Regions from separate parts of the Cecembia calidifontis genome, predicted to be linked through region 2. Evidence: riboswitches for the same ligand, from Rfam matches in the RefSeq annotation. Region 2 holds a riboswitch; each other region holds the start of a gene.

What was found. Region 2 has a riboswitch for S-adenosylmethionine ahead of BC751_RS18050 (O-acetylhomoserine aminocarboxypropyltransferase/cysteine synthase family protein). Riboswitches for the same ligand answer to the same signal wherever they lie in the genome.
Region 1: another riboswitch for S-adenosylmethionine. It lies ahead of BC751_RS12155 (homocysteine S-methyltransferase family protein); the one in region 2 lies ahead of BC751_RS18050 (O-acetylhomoserine aminocarboxypropyltransferase/cysteine synthase family protein).
Region 3: another riboswitch for S-adenosylmethionine. It lies ahead of BC751_RS12360 (trans-sulfuration enzyme family protein); the one in region 2 lies ahead of BC751_RS18050 (O-acetylhomoserine aminocarboxypropyltransferase/cysteine synthase family protein).

Annotation. Positions count from the first base shown of each region.
Region 1 covers NZ_SGXG01000001.1:2,803,579-2,808,922, reverse strand. The annotation lists gene metH (methionine synthase) at 1-1,922, opposite strand, end outside; gene BC751_RS12155 (homocysteine S-methyltransferase family protein) at 1,915-2,958, opposite strand; SAM riboswitch class I at 3,014-3,113, opposite strand; gene BC751_RS12150 (RidA family protein) at 3,291-3,842, shown strand; gene BC751_RS12145 (hypothetical protein) at 3,846-5,153, opposite strand; gene BC751_RS12140 (PAS domain S-box protein) at 5,216-5,344, opposite strand, start outside.
Region 2 covers NZ_SGXG01000001.1:4,188,927-4,194,270, forward strand. The annotation lists gene BC751_RS18035 (amidohydrolase family protein) at 1-617, shown strand, start outside; gene BC751_RS18040 (YbjQ family protein) at 679-1,005, shown strand; gene BC751_RS18045 (DUF4097 family beta strand repeat-containing protein) at 998-1,993, opposite strand; SAM riboswitch class I at 2,148-2,257, shown strand; gene BC751_RS18050 (O-acetylhomoserine aminocarboxypropyltransferase/cysteine synthase family protein) at 2,428-3,732, shown strand; gene BC751_RS18055 (homoserine O-acetyltransferase family protein) at 3,836-4,897, shown strand; gene BC751_RS18060 (VOC family protein) at 5,113-5,344, shown strand, end outside.
Region 3 covers NZ_SGXG01000001.1:2,860,019-2,865,362, forward strand. The annotation lists gene BC751_RS12355 (serpin family protein) at 1-782, opposite strand, end outside; gene BC751_RS12360 (trans-sulfuration enzyme family protein) at 921-2,090, opposite strand; SAM riboswitch class I at 2,325-2,428, opposite strand; gene pth (aminoacyl-tRNA hydrolase) at 2,611-3,171, opposite strand; gene BC751_RS12370 (50S ribosomal protein L25/general stress protein Ctc) at 3,262-3,834, opposite strand; gene moeB (molybdopterin-synthase adenylyltransferase MoeB) at 4,062-5,344, opposite strand, start outside.

The sequences.
Region 1 (5,344 bases), 1.4 Mb from region 2:
ACGGGATCTTCCAGGATTTTGGGATACTTACCACTCAGCATCCAAGTGCTGAAAAATGGGGTCCAGTCTATGTACTTCCTCAAAATATTGAGGTCCAAATTATCCAAAACCGTAATTCCTTCCTTACGAGGTGCTATGGGCTGGAAATGTTCCCAATCAATAAAAACAGGATTGGCTTTGGCCTCCTCATAACTCACCAATTGTTTTACTTGCTGTTTGGCTTCATGCTCCTCTCTAAGCTTTTTATAGGTCGCTTTGATTTCTTTGTGGTATGCTTCCTTTGTTTCTTCTGAAATGGCCTCTCCTGCAATCGGGACCGATTTGGAAGCATCTGTAACGTGGACCACTGTCCCGCTGTACACCGGGTCAATTTTTACCGCTGTGTGTATCCTTGAGGTGGTGGCTCCTCCTATCAACAAAGGAATCTTCAGTCCCTGCCTATCCATTTCAGAAGCTACATTGACCATTTCATCCAGAGAAGGGGTGATCAGGCCACTAAGCCCGATAATATCCACCTTGTTTTTTAAGGCTTCATCAATGATTTTTTGGGCATCTACCATCACACCCAGATCAATGATCTGGTAACTATTGCAGGCCAATACTACTCCAACTATATTCTTACCGATATCATGAACATCGCCCTTGACTGTAGCCAACAGGATTTTTTTGATGCTACTCTGTTCCTGGCTGTAGCCGGTATCCCCAAGCTTAGGCATAAATGGTTCCAGATAGGCCACTGCCTTTTTCATCACCCGAGCTGATTTGACCACCTGGGGCAAAAACATCTTCCCCTCTCCAAAAAGGTCTCCCACCACATTCATCCCATCCATTAATGGACCTTCTATGACTTTCAGGGGATTTTGATACTTCAGGCGGGCCTCCTCGGTATCTTCAATGATATAATCAATGATTCCTTTGACCAGTGCATGCTCAATCCTTTTCTCTACTGAGTCCTGCCTCCAAGCTTCTGAAACAATTTCTTTTTTGTCCTGGGATTTGACTGTCTCTGCAAATGCCAACAAAGCTTCCGTTGCATTATCTGACCGATCAAAAAGAACATCTTCCACCTTTTCCAATAAATCCTTCGGTATATCATCATAAACCTCCAACATGGTGGGATTTACTATACCCATATCCATTCCATGGCGGATGGCATGGTACAAAAACGCAGCATGCATGGCTTCCCTCACAGGATTATTTCCCCTAAAAGAAAAACTCACATTACTTACGCCGCCGCTTACTTTGGCTCCTGGCAGATTTTCCTTGATCCACTTGGTCGCAAGAAAAAAATCCAAGGCATTGCGCCTGTGCTCTTCCATGCCTGTGGCTACAGGAAAAATATTGGGATCGAAGATGATATCCTGAGGATTGAATTTGACTTTTTTTACTAAAATGTCATAGCTCCGCTTACAGATATCAATTCTTCTCTGATAGGTATCCGCTTGACCTTGCTCATCAAAAGCCATCACCACTACTGCGGCCCCAAATTTTTTGATGGTCTTGGCCTGTTGGATAAACTCCTCCTCTCCGTTTTTCAAGCTGATGGAATTGACAATTCCCTTACCCTGAATACATTTAAGCCCGGCAAGAATAATCTCCCAGCGGGAAGAATCAATCATAATGGGAATCTTACTGATTTCAGGTTCTGAGGCAATCAAATTCAGAAACCTCTCCATCGCTGCCACACCATCCAACATTCCTTCATCCATGCACACATCCAAAATCTGTGCACCTCCCCTTACCTGGTCCAGAGCAATTTCCAAAGCCTCATCAAATTGACCATTCAAGATCAGCTTTGCGAATTTTTTGGAACCGGTTACATTGGTCCGTTCTCCTATATTGACGAAATTGATTTCAGGTGTAAAAACCAAAGGTTCTAAACCTGATAATTTCAAGACATTATGTTTTTGAATCTTACTCATCTCCAGTATTGACAAATTCCACAGTTCGGGGCTGGTATTTTTCAGCTAACTTGGCCAAAGCAGCAATATGTTCAGGAGTAGTTCCGCAACATCCTCCAAGAATATTGATATACCCCTCTTTCAAAAATTCCTCGACCTGATCAGCCATTTCTTTGGCCCCCTGATCATATTGACCAAATTCATTGGGTAAACCGGCATTGGGATAGGCAGATACATAAAATGGTGCATTTTCAGCCATCACTTTCAAATAAGGTCTTAATTCTTTTGCTCCTAAAGCACAATTCAGCCCAACACTGAACAGGGGCATATGGGAAACGGAGATCAAAAAGGCTTCTGTAGTCTGACCAGAAAGCGTTCTTCCGGAGGCATCTGTGATTGTCCCCGAAACCATAACAGGTACTCCTCCTTCTACAGGATCCAAAGGCAATCCCCTTTCCTCAAATACTTCCTGAATAGCAAAAAGTGCTGCTTTTGCATTAAGTGTATCAAATATTGTCTCTACCAGCAAAATATCAGCCCCGCCATCCAAAAGGGCCCTAACTTGCTCTTTATATGCCTCGGCCAATTGATCAAAAGTAATAGCACGATAACCAGGGTCATTCACATCAGGGGAAATAGAAGCGGTTTTATTGGTTGGCCCTAAAGCACCGGCCACAAAGCGGGGTTTTTCCGGATTTTTTGCAGTAAACTCATCGGCCACCTCCCGGGCAATTTTTGCAGATTGAAAATTGATCTGATAAGCTAAATGCTCCAGTCCATAATCTTCTTGCGCAATTGAAGTTCCGCTAAAAGTATTGGTTTCAATGATATCTGCTCCAGCTTCCAGGTAAGCAGCATGAATGGCTTTGATTATATCAGGTCTTGAAAGAGAAAGCAGGTCATTGTTACCTTTCAAGGGTTTGGGGTGATTTTTTAATTCCGGGGTCCTGAAATCCTCTTCTGAAAGCTTATAACGCTGAATCATGGTACCCATGGCACCATCCAAAATCAAAATTCTCTTCTTGGCAATTGAAAGTAATAACTCGCTTCTTTTCATAAATCTAACATTAAAAAGCTTAAACGAGTCTAACCGGATGAAAAAGGAATTCTTCCGCTCATCTTTTTCCGGCTTTTCCGGAAGGGGAATTAGCACCTTGTGTTCAGGTTGCTAAGACGTCTCAGGGCCCATCCCTCGGTCTTTCTCGATAAGCATATCCAAAGTTAAGGGCTATTCTTGAATTTTATTACACATTTCAATAATTCTTGCAAAAAATTAAATGGAACCTGTTTTTAGGGGACGGTAGTTTCCAAATTCTCATTATTAGGTTCATTTTTTTGAATTTCAAAACTCCAAAGTTATTTTAGAGGCTAGCTCAAACACTTCCTTCTATGAAAAAAATCTTGTTGCTCTTCATTCTTCCATTTCTTTTTTCTTGTTCCAACGAAAAAACTTCTTCCACAGATCCCCAAAACACCTATTGGGATGCGGAAGAGAAACTCCTTTCTTTGGGAATTCACCTGCCTGCTGCCAGCCAACCTGTTGCCAATTATGTCAATGCGGTTAAAACCGGGAATTTGCTTTTCTTAGCAGGAAAGGGGCCAAGTCTTCCAGATGGAACTTACATCACCGGCAAAGTAGGCAAAGACCTCAGCATTGAAGAAGGGAAAGAAGCAGCAAGACTTGTAGGAATAGCCCAATTGGCTGTCCTCAAAGCAGAATTAGGGGACCTCAACAAGGTGAAAAGAATCGTAAAAGTATTGGGTATGGTAAATTGCGGTCCCGAATTCACCCAACAGCCTCAGGTCATCAATGGATTTTCGGACCTGATGGTGGAAGTTTTCGGAGAGAAGGGTAAGCATGCCAGGTCTGCTGTAGGAATGAATGCATTACCTATGGATATAGCAGTGGAAATAGAACTTATCGTAGAAATTGAAGATTAACTGTTATGGCCTTATCCCAACACTGAATTGTAAATAAGGATTGGCCATATATTTGAACATAGCCAAATCTGCCAGTTTATATTGGCTGGCAGGCAGTTCGTAACCTGCATGTATCCCAAGTATCAGATCCATAAATTTCTTTTGAGACAATGGGATACCGTAGGTGATGAACGCCTCAGGTTTAAGCATAGCACCATATGCTGCCAAATACCCATCATGATCAGGTTCTTCAAAAAGTCTTGGAAAATCAGGTTTTATGTCAGAAGTCAAGGTGTATCTTAAATTTCCAAACCCTATCCCTGCAAGGGCCCCAATTTCCAAGTTTCTTAAATCCAATAATTTCAATCCTCCATTAGCATAGACCCTGACACTATTCAAACTATGGCTTTGTGTTTCACTTGCTTTCCCTCCCAGACCAAGGTTAAAAAAGTCCATCCCATACATCAACTGCTTGCTGTAGCCCAATACTTTGAGCCCCCAATTATTAGGTCTTCCGGTGAATGGCTGAAGACCATTATCAACCAAGTGTTCGTTGAAGAAATCCGGACTGGTAAAATTGAGCCCATAAAATATATGTACCCCCAATGAAGCATCTTTATAAAAATACTTGTAATCAGGAAGTGTTATTCCTGCCCCTAATCTCAGGAAAGCCCCTGATTGCGTACTGTTGAAACTAATCCCATTTACATTCCAGGAATTTTCAAAGGGGCTAAATGAATAGCCGAACTTTGCCATTAGGGCTAAAGCTTCATCTCTACCCGGAATAGGTAAATCATAACTCAATTGAAATCCAATCTCGGTCAGGAAACCGGAAAGATTGAGCGAATTTTTATGGATATTCCCATCTCTTAAAATAAATCCCTGTGCAGGACTTTGTAAAAAATCATCCAGGTCCCTGAACTCATTTTCTCTTAACATTTGAAAATTGAGAAAACCTGAACCAACAGACATATAATGGATCAACTGAAAAGGTCCTTCTTCTGTAAATGAAAATCCAACATTGACATTAAACCTTGTGGTACGGTAATCAATTTCATAGCCATTAAAAAGTGACTTTGGTCCAGGGTTATGAAACAATTCCACTCCAAGAATAAAATCATTATACCTTGCCTGATAACCAAAATTGAAATTAGTATACCCCTTTCTCATCGGGCTAAGACCTTTATTTTCAAGCATTTGATTGAACTCTCTCAGATTTGTACCTGTCCTGCCCATCGTAAAATACATGGTAGCCCTACTGGATTGGGATTCTTGCCCCAATACAAGGGGGAAAAAGGTAACCAAGAAAAGACCGGTCAATAAGAGTCTCATACAAAATATTTACATCCCAAAAATAAAACCAATCTCCATAAGTAAAGCAGTCCAAACAAAAATTAAATCTTTAAAAACCGGATAATTTTTGAATAAAGACTATCAGGATTGAAGGGTTTGGGGATAAAGTCATCCATACCAACTTCTTCCAGTTGAACCTTGACATCTATAAGAGAAGAGGCTGTCAGCGC
Region 2 (5,344 bases):
TGCAATACTATCCTGAAATGGAGCAATTAGCCAAAGTAATTGCAGGAGAATTGCCACTATTGGTTGAGGTGAATGCAGCTTCGGATATTTTATCCGCAATTGATTGGATAAAATCAAAAAAAGTAAAGGCTATACTTATGGGAGTCGCAGAAGGTTGGAGAGTTGCAGATAAAATTGCAGCAGCAGGCATTCCGGTAATTGTTGGCCCAATGCTATCTATTCCTACCAGACAATCAGACAGGTATGATGCCGCATATACCAATCCTGGAAAAATGGCAAAAGCAGGGGTAAAAGTGGTTATAAGAAGCAATGATGCAGAAAATACAAGGAACTTGCCTTTTAATGCCGGATTTGCTGCTGCCTATGGCATGGGGAAAGAAGAAGCCCTAAAAGCGATCACCATCAATGCTGCAGAAGTTTTTGGCATTGCAGACAGGATGGGTTCCATTGAAGTTGGAAAAGACGCCACCCTTTTTGTTTCCACCGGAGATCCCTTTGAAACCAAATCACAAATATTGCATGTATTTATTGATGGCTACAGGGTACCGATGAGCAGTAGGCATATCAAATTATATCAGGAATTTCTGGAAAGATCACCAGGTTTGGAAAAAAACTAAATCTGATTTAAGTTTAGGCCGCAGCCGATATTGGCTGCGGCTTTGTTTTTAAATCAACAATATGATAGTCAGTACTACACCACAATTAGAGGGTTATAAAATCACCGCTTACCTGGGCATTGTATCGGGCGAAACCATCATAGGTGCAAATGTTTTCAAAGATTTTTTTGCAAGTATTACCGATATTGTGGGCGGCAGATCCGGTGCCTACGAAAGGGTATTGCGGGAAGCAAAGGCCACAGCAATGGCAGAAATGGAAATGCAGGCCAAAGCTATGGGAGCTAATGCAGTCATAGGCATTGACCTGGATTATGAAACGATTAGAGACGGCATGTTGATGGTAACCGCTGCCGGAACAGCGGTTAAGATAGAAAAAGTCTTTAATTGACAATTTCAATTTTCCCAGACCCTACCTCTCCCCGAATGGTGGTGGAAGAACCGTTATTGATATTCAAAGTGCCTGAGGTAGACTGAGAAGTCCCGACCCTGGCCGAACCGCTTCCAACGGTAATGTTATAATTAAAATCCCTCAGATTGCTGGTAGTCTGAATGTAAATATTTCCAGAAGACGCTCTTAAAGCAGTCTGGGGGCTTAATCCAGAATTGGTGGCAAACAATTGGCCAGAGGATATGTAAATGCTTCCAATTGACCGAACATTGGACATCTCAATTTTTCCCGAACTGGTTTGAGCGGTAACCAAACCTGTTACGTCTCTCAGGATAATTTCTCCACTGGATACTGATGCCTCCACATTCCCTTCTACCCTGATTATCTCCAATTTACCGGAAGAAACATTCCCTTCAATATCCCCTAAAACATCTTCCAATTTACCTCTTCCTGAAACCAATTCCACATTCAAGCGAGGGATGGCAACATTTTTCACAAAAATCTCTCCCGAGCCCACTTCTATTTCAGCTGAATTGCTCACTACATTTTCTACAGTTACTTTGCCAGAGTCTGCTTCCAGATCAAGCAGCATATTCCTCGGGCCTGTAAGTCTGATAAAACCTTCACCTTTAGCTCCTCCACTGAAGAGCCTGTTGTTCGTTTCAACAGTAACTACAAGGGTACTTCCTACTACCCTGTATTTCACTTCAAATTTTTTATTGGAATTGGAACGCAGTTCTGCATTCAAACTCAACACCTGTCTCCCACTCGCCCCAGTATATTGTACCTCAAGAAACTCTGCATCAACCTCAATTTTGGTAATGCCCTCAAAATCCTGCTGAATCTCGGAAACAACTGATAAATCATCCCCTAGGCAGCTTGTAAGTGAACTCAAAACAAGTCCTATCAGGAATAAACGTAAGGATTGGGTGATTTTTGATCGGAAAAACAAAGGCTTGAATCCGAATTGCAATGAGATGTTTTTCATGGAACGATTAAATATTTAACAATGAAATTTACACCGCGAAACAAATGCCAGTTTTTCTAAAAAACTAACCCAAGAAAAAATATTTTCATACCATTACTTGCTTTAAAAGATAAGCCCCTATTATTTTGTGATATCTTTCACTTTTTACGTGAAGGATTTATAAAGAAGAGGCGAGAGACAGGCTCACAGACCCTCTGGCAACCTGGAAAATCCAAGGTGCCAATTCCTGCCGGTAGATAATATCGTCATCCGGAAATATAAATTCTGAACATATGAATTTACAACAGCCCTCTGTACAGGTAAATAATCAAAAATCCATTTCCTGCTCTAAAATCAACATCATGCATTGTTGCATGTGATTTTGTTGTTAAATTACATCTTTCCTATTTACTCTATAGGATTTAAAAAATTTCCCACCTTTAAATCTCATTTCAATGGCTAACTACAGATTTGAAACCCTACAATTGCATGCAGGCCAAAGCCCAGACCCTACCACCAATTCAAGGGCAGTGCCAATTTACCAAACCACTTCCTATGTTTTTGACTCCGCTGATCATGGCGCTAATCTTTTTGCCCTCAAGGAATTCGGGAACATCTATACCCGGATCATGAACCCTACAACAGATGTTTTTGAAAAAAGAGTGGCCGCTCTCGAAGGTGGGGTTGCAGCTGTTGCCACATCCTCCGGACAAGCTGCACAATTCCTGGCTTTGAACAATATCATTCAGGCTGGAGAAAATTTCGTATCTACCTCTTTTCTTTATGGTGGTACGTATAATCAGTTCAAAGTCGCATTTAAGCGTATTGGAATTGAGGCGAGATTTGCAAAAGGCGACAGTCCAGCAGATTTTGAAAAGCTCATCGATCACAAAACCAAAGCCCTATATTTGGAAACCATTGGCAACCCGGAGTTCAATATACCTGATTTTGAAGCCATTGCCCATTTGGCCAAAAAGCATGACCTTCCCTTAGTGGTGGACAATACTTTTGGGGCCGGAGGTTACCTCTTCCAGCCCTTAAAGCATGGCGCCAACATTGTTACTTCCTCTGCTACCAAATGGATTGGTGGCCATGGCACATCAATCGGTGGAATCATTATAGATGGAGGCAATTACAACTGGGGAAATGGAAAATTCCCTCAGTTTACAGAGCCTTCTGAAGGCTACCATGGATTGAAATTCTGGGAAGTTTTTGGAGAAAATAACCCATTAGGGCTACCGAATATCGCCTTTGCCATCAGGGCAAGGGTGGAAGGCCTGAGGGATTTTGGCCCAGCTTTGAGCCCATTCAACTCTTTTTTATTGTTACAGGGTTTGGAAACCCTTTCCCTTAGGGTTCAGAGAACAGTAGACAATGCACTTGAGATAGCTAATTGGCTAGAGTCTCATCCTCAGGTACAGAAAGTAAATTACCCTGGCCTTGCATCTTCGCCCTATCATTCCCTGGCAAAAAAATACTTGAAAAACGGATATGGCGGAGTATTGAGTTTTGAGATCAAAGGAGATAAAGAAAGTACCTCTGACTTTATCAATAACCTCAAATTGATTTCCCACCTGGCCAATGTAGGAGATGCCAAGACCCTTATAATTCAACCTGCTGCCACCACGCACCAACAGTTGAGCCATGAGGAACAACTGGCTGCCGGGGTTACCCCAACCCTATTACGTCTCTCACTTGGCATCGAACACATTGAGGACATCAAGGAAGACCTACAACAGGCTTTTGACAAAATCTCGTAAGTGATTGAGCAGAACTAAAGCATTAGAAAACCTATATAAACCTTTCCTTTGGGGAATATCTCCCCAATGGGTTAAAAAAAAAGCGCGTTAAGCCTTTTCAAAAATGAATTTAGCAAGTAATTACCTGATATTAGACATGGCGCAGGAAACCTACACATATGAAGGTGAATTGGAATTGGAATCCGGAGAAAAACTGAATGGATTTGAAATAGCATATACTACGCAAGGACATCTAACCCCTGAAAAAGACAATGTGGTCTGGGTAATCCATGCCCTTACTGGCGATGCCAATGTTCAGGACTGGTGGAATGGATTGGTCGGTGAAGACAAATTTTATGATCCTTCGAGGCATTTCATCGTCTGTGCCAATTTATTGGGGTCATGCTACGGCTCCACCAATCCCCTTTCAGAGAATCCCGGTACTGGACAGCCATATTATTATGATTTCCCCAACCTGACCACCCGGGATTTGGCCAATAGTCTGGAAACATTACGGATTCATTTGGGAATTTCCGGCATCCACACCTTAATTGGAGGGTCTTTGGGAGGCCAGGTTGCTTTGGAATGGGCTTATACATTGGGAGAAAAGGTCAAAAACTCCATCATTCTTGCTTCCAATGCCAAGACCTCTCCATGGATAATCGGCTTCAATGAATGCCAGAGAATGGCCATAGAAGCTGACGCCAGCTGGGGCGATAAAAATCCAGCAGCAGGTAAAAAAGGCCTCGAAGCAGCGCGGGCAATTGCTATGATTTCCTATAGACATCCACAGGATTTCGCCATAAAACAATCAGACAATGAGGACAAATTAGATAATTTTAGAATTTCTTCCTATTTGAGGTATCAAGGTCAAAAACTTGCCAACCGATTCAATGCATTTTCATATTGGGTCTTAAGCAAAGCAATGGACAGTCATGACATTGGAAGAGGAAGGGGCGGGGTTGAAAAAGCCCTTTCGAAATTAAAATGCAGAGTATTGGCAATTGGTGTGGACAAGGATCTCTTATTCCTCAAAGAAGAATCACAAATGATAGCACAACATGCCCTAAAAGGTACCTACCAAGAAATTCGGTCTGCTTATGGGCATGATGCTTTTTTGATAGAATATGATCAACTTCAATATATTTTGAGCAGTTTTTACCTGGAAAGCAACACGAACACCTGAATATTTATTTATTATGGTTTTTCCCCATTTGATCCCTAAGAATCCCCTTCCTTTTTTAAGGAAAGGGGACTGTTCGAACATACTGCACATTTCCAACTTGAGGAATTCTGAGTATTTACTTAGCTTTTTTGCCTAAATTTTTCCGTTTAGCAACAATAAATGCGACTCCTCCTAATCCCTTTGGGGCTTGGATATAAAAGTCCTATTTTGTTAAGATGAATTTCATTCAGATCAAAGAAAGCTGCCTTTACCTTTCTGACCTGGATCTGGCAGAGGATTTTTACCAAGGCATATTGGAAATGCCTGTCATTTCCAAAGTACCTGGGAGACATATCTTCTTTAGGTGTGGGACATCGGTATTGCTCTGCTTCCTTCCTGAAATCACTAAAAATGAAACGACACTCCCTCCCCATTATGCCAAAGGAAAACAACATATCGCCTTTGAAG
Region 3 (5,344 bases), 1.3 Mb from region 2:
TGTCCCGTACTATAGGGGATTTCTAAATAATTCACCCTCCCATTTCCTCCGGTTTTTAGGGTAACTTTTTCTTTGGATTCCATCATATCCACCTGAACCGATCCGCCTTTTTCGGGAAAGAAGGGTTCTTTTTTGGTCTTTTGAGGGTCGAATTGGAACTTCCAATCTCCTTTGAAATAAATGGCATTCACAAGGTACATCACTGCTTCTCTTGGAATACTATTGAGCATATCCTTGATCAGATCATTGGTCTGGGATGCAATCCAATTGTTGATGACCTGATGGGCATTGGGATGTTCAAAGTTGAGCGCACTGATATTTGCATTGAAATAAGTTTCCATGGCTGTTTTAAATGGTGCCTGAACCCTTAATCCTTCTCTATACCAAATACCATTGGCAATATTGACTTTAACCTTTGGGTCTACATTTTTTAAATATTCTGTTAGGCTTTTTATAGCTGTATTGGCCTCTTCTTTTGTCAGCCCATGGAAGGCCAAAACATCTAGGTACTCCTGTAAAATATCACCTTCATTGCCGTTCATGGCCATAGAAAGTGCCTGATGGATGCTAAATGGCCCTGTGAAATGATTGTCCAAGTTTTCTTTCTCCATCTCCTGAAAAAAGCGGAGGGCAAAATCCACATTGCTTTGGACCATCTCAGCCTCATTACTGGTCAATTGTCTTAGGTTAGCTTCCACAGGTTCAATATCCGAATTTTGGACAGGATTGCAGGAAGCAGCTGCCAAAAAAATCGCGGTTAAGAGTAAGATGACATTTTTCATAGTGAATGGATTTTATACGCTTAAGACGAAAAGTTAGGTGGTTTTGCTACAAATAGACAAAGAAAAAATCAGAGGGCAGTTATTTTGCCCTCTTGTAAAACAATGATATCCTAGAACGGAGGATTTGTAAATTCGATGTTATCTGGACTTTTCTAAGGCCATCTCTATATCTTGAATTATATCATCTACGTGTTCCAAACCCACAGAGATCCTGATCAAGCCATCTGTGATTCCAACTTTTTGTCTTTCCTCATTACTAAGTTTACTGTGTGTGGTGGAGGCAGGATGCGTTACAATGCTCCTGCTATCTCCTAGATTTGGCGTGATAGAGATCATTTTTAGGCTATCAATAAACCTTTGTGCTCTAGAAAGTCCTCCTTTTAAAGTCAGTGTGATAATACCTCCTCCTGCTTTCATCTGTTTTTGGGCAAGTTCAAACTGTGGATGAGATGGAAGGAATGGATATTTGACAAAATCCAGATCCCTGTTGTCTTTAAAGTATGATGCTACTGCAAGGGCATTTGAGCAATGCCTGTCCATTCTTACCGCTAAGGTTTCCATGCTTTTCGAAAGGATCCAGGCATTGAAAGGAGACATGGATGGACCGGTATGCCTTGTGAAATAGGTGACTTCGTCTATGAGGTTTTGTTTGCCCAGAATCAATCCTCCCAATACCCTCCCCTGACCATCAATGTATTTGGTAGCAGAATGTGTAACGATATGGGCTCCCCATTTTGCCGGGTGTTGTAAATAAGGTGTTGCAAAACAATTGTCCACGACCAAAATCAGGTTATGGGCGGCTGCAAATTTTCCAGCCCATTCCAGATCAATGATTTCCAAACCTGGGTTGGATGGGGTTTCAATAAACAGCATTTTGGTGTTGGGTTGAAGTAGCTTTTCCCAATTTGCTATATCCGAGATATCTCCATAAGTGGAAGTGATTCCCCATTTTGGGAAGACTTTGGTAAGCAGTTGATGGGTGGAGCCGAACAAAGACCGTGATGCCAAAATATGGTCTCCATGTTGAAGCAAAGAGGCAATGCTTCCAAACATGGCCGCCATACCCGAGGCGGTGGCTATGCCATCATCTGTTCCTTCCGCTGCACAGACTTTTTGGATAAGTTCGGCTGTATTTGGATTGGAATATCTAGAATAAATGTTTCCTTCGATTTCGTCTGCGAACATTTGTCTGGCTTCCTCGGCACTTTCGAAAGTAAAGGATGAAGTCAGATAAATGGGGGAGGAGTGTTCTCTTTGGTTGGATTTGGTGCTGCTGAGTCTTATGGCTTTCGTTTCAAAATGATGCATATCGGATCTTGTTTTTAGAGAATAGGTGTTTGAGAGAATGGCAAAAGGGTATTGTGAAATGATTTGGTATTGTCATTTATCAGGCAAATTTCCTTAAAACTTAAAACTAATGCGGTGTTAAGGGAATGTATGTAAAGATAAAGCTTGGAGAATTTGGAGTAAAGGCGTTTGTTTTCCTGGTATTTGGTACTTGGTACTTGCCTCAAAAATATTTTCCTTGTCGTCATATAAACTAATTTATAGTTCCCTATTTGGGCAGGTTTTGGCACCTTTCCTGAGCTTGAGGATGGTTGCCAGAGGGTCTTAGAGCCTGTTCTCTCGCCTCTTCTTTATAAATCTCCGCCTGAATTGATTGCAAAGTAAAGTCAGTGGAAGTTCAAAAGCAAACTTCTCGAATTATTCACTCTTGTTTTTTCGTTTTCTTCTATCTTTTCCTGCCCCAATACATTACCCTTTTGCCAAAAAGACCCGATGTAAGGACGTACTTGGTACTTGGTACATTGTACTTGGTACAATAGTATTAATCATTAAATTGCGTCATTGTCATATTGATGCCGATGGTGCAGAAGCTTAAGCACATGTCAATGGCTTTATCCATAAAAATAGGAAGTTCGTCAATTTCCTTTTGGGTCCATCTACCCAGAACGTATTCCACCTGTTTGCCTTTAGGAAAATCATCACCTATTCCGAATCTTAGTCTTGGGTAATCCTGACCACCGCAGAGGGCTTCAATATTTTTGAGTCCATTATGCCCTGCAGAAGAGCCTTTAGCCCGCATCCTTAATTTTCCAAAAGGAAGGGCCACATCATCTACGATGACCATAATGTTTTCTTTGGGGATGTCCAGTTCCTTCATCCAATAATTGACAGCCTTGCCACTAAGGTTCATATAAGTAGTGGGTTTGATCAGGTAAATCTGTCTGCCCTTGTGTTTAAAATGGGCAGTAAAGGCCAAGCGGTCACTTTTCCATTCTGCGCCAAATTTTTCAGCCATCCGGTCAACTGTCAGGAAGCCCACGTTATGTCTTGTCAATTCGTATTCCGGGCCTATATTTCCAAGTCCCACGATGAGGTATTTCATGGAGAGTATGTTTTTTCAATGGTTGGCAAAAATAAAAAATCCTGCTTAAGGATTAAGCAGGATTTCGAATATTGGTAATTTGAATCTGAATTATTCAGCTTTTTTACCTCTAAGTGCTCTTGGAATCCCGATGGTAACCACGGAAACATTTGATGAGGTAAGGATTTCAAAACCTTCCACCTTCAATTCACCAACTTTGAAAGATTTACCCAATTCCAAACCGGAAATATCAACTTGAATTCTGTCAGGCAGGTTTGCAGCCAAACCTTTTACAGCTAGTTTTCTTGTTTTCATTTCCAGTTTACCACCTTTTTGAACACCTGGAGAGGTACCCACGATTTCAACTGGGATTTCAAATTTGATTGGTTTGTCTTCAGAGAAAGCCAAGAAGTCAGCATGCATCAACACCTCAGAAACCGGGTGGAACTGAGCATCTTTTAATACTGCCTTCATTTTTTGACCTTCTATGTTAAGGTCAACCATGTGCACATCCGGAGTGTAGATCAAATCCCTGAACAGGATAGCAGGAGAATAGAAGTGGATCTGCTCTTTGATAGCGGGACCATAAACCACACAAGGAACATTTCCTTCCTCACGGATCTGCTTAAGTTCTGCACTATCGAGATTTGCTCTTTTAAACCCTATAATCTCTAGTGATTTCATAATTGTTTTTGTTAAGATGTCTTGATTAAAATGGCCTAATGCCACTTTTTTTAGGTCTGCAAAGGTAGAGTTTTTTTTCGATTATGCATAATATTTCTGGAAATTCAGATCAAGAATGTGCTGTTGAAATAATTTTATTTTTGAACTATAATTTTGAAAAACTTTCTCCTTGTGAATTCAGGAAGGGTTATATTTAGTTAACCTAAAGGTGTTTTTAAGGTTAATAATCAGGTTTTTATCATTGTTTTTTCCAATTGTGAATATGCTAGAATTCCACCTTTTAAGTTGAAAAGATTTTCAAATTGAAACTTATCTTCCAACTCCCGGATTGCTTTAGCACTTCTTGCTCCAGATCTGCAATGAATAATTACTTTTTTGTTTCTAGAAATCAAATCTGCTTTATGGGTAATCTCTGAAAGGGGAATAAGCAAACCATTTAGATTTGATTCTTCAAATTCATGAATTTCTCTTACATCAATTAATTGAAAATCCATCCCTTTGCTTTTCATCTGAAGAAACTCTTCCACAGTCACTTCTTTCACTTTTCGTTCAACTGCAGGAATTCCACAGAATTGTTCATAATCCATCAGTTTATGTATTGATGGATTATCCCCGTTTAAAGGATTGTTTGATTTCCGGGTGATGGTAAAAGTTCTTGAATGAAAAGTTAATGCATCGAAAGTGTAAAGTTTCCCACTTAATGGCTCTCCAACTCCAGTAATTACTTTTATTACTTCAAGTGCTTGTAAGCTTCCAATGATTCCAGGTAACACGCCAAGAACACCGCCTTCTGCACAATTTGGGACCAGGCCAGGAGGAGGAGGGGTAGGGTATAGGTCCCTATAATTAGGACCTAGAACTCCATTTTTGTTTCTAAAGTTAAAAACAGAAACCTGACCTTCAAATTGAAAAATAGAAGCATAAACATTGGTTTTATCAAGTAGAACACAGGCATCATTCACCAAATAACGGGTCGGGAAATTGTCCGTTCCATCAGCCACCACATCATAATCTTTAATGATTTCCAGCGCATTCTGTGAAGTAAGTTGCTTGTTATAAATATTGATTTTGATATGCGGATTAATATGTTCTAATCTTTTTTTAGCGGCGATTACTTTTGGATTCCCTATTTGATCTATTCCAAAAAGGACTTGTCTTTGAAGATTACTGTCATCTACTACATCAAAATCCACTATTCCAATATTGCCTACGCCGGCAGCAGCTAAATACAAAAGCATCGGGCTTCCAAGTCCTCCTGAGCCAACCACCAAAACTTTTGATTTTTTTAATTTTTTTTGTGCTTCTAATCCAAATTCCGGGATAATAATATGTCTGTTATATCTGGATAGCTCTTCTTTTGAAAGCACAATGTCTTCCTCATCATCACTTCCACCTGCAATTGCAGGAACAATACTTACTTTGCTTTTTGAGTCTATTTTTGTTTCCTTGTCTTCTAAATTTCGGATATCGTCCTCATCAAGAAAAATGTTCAAAAAAGAAGGAATTTCAC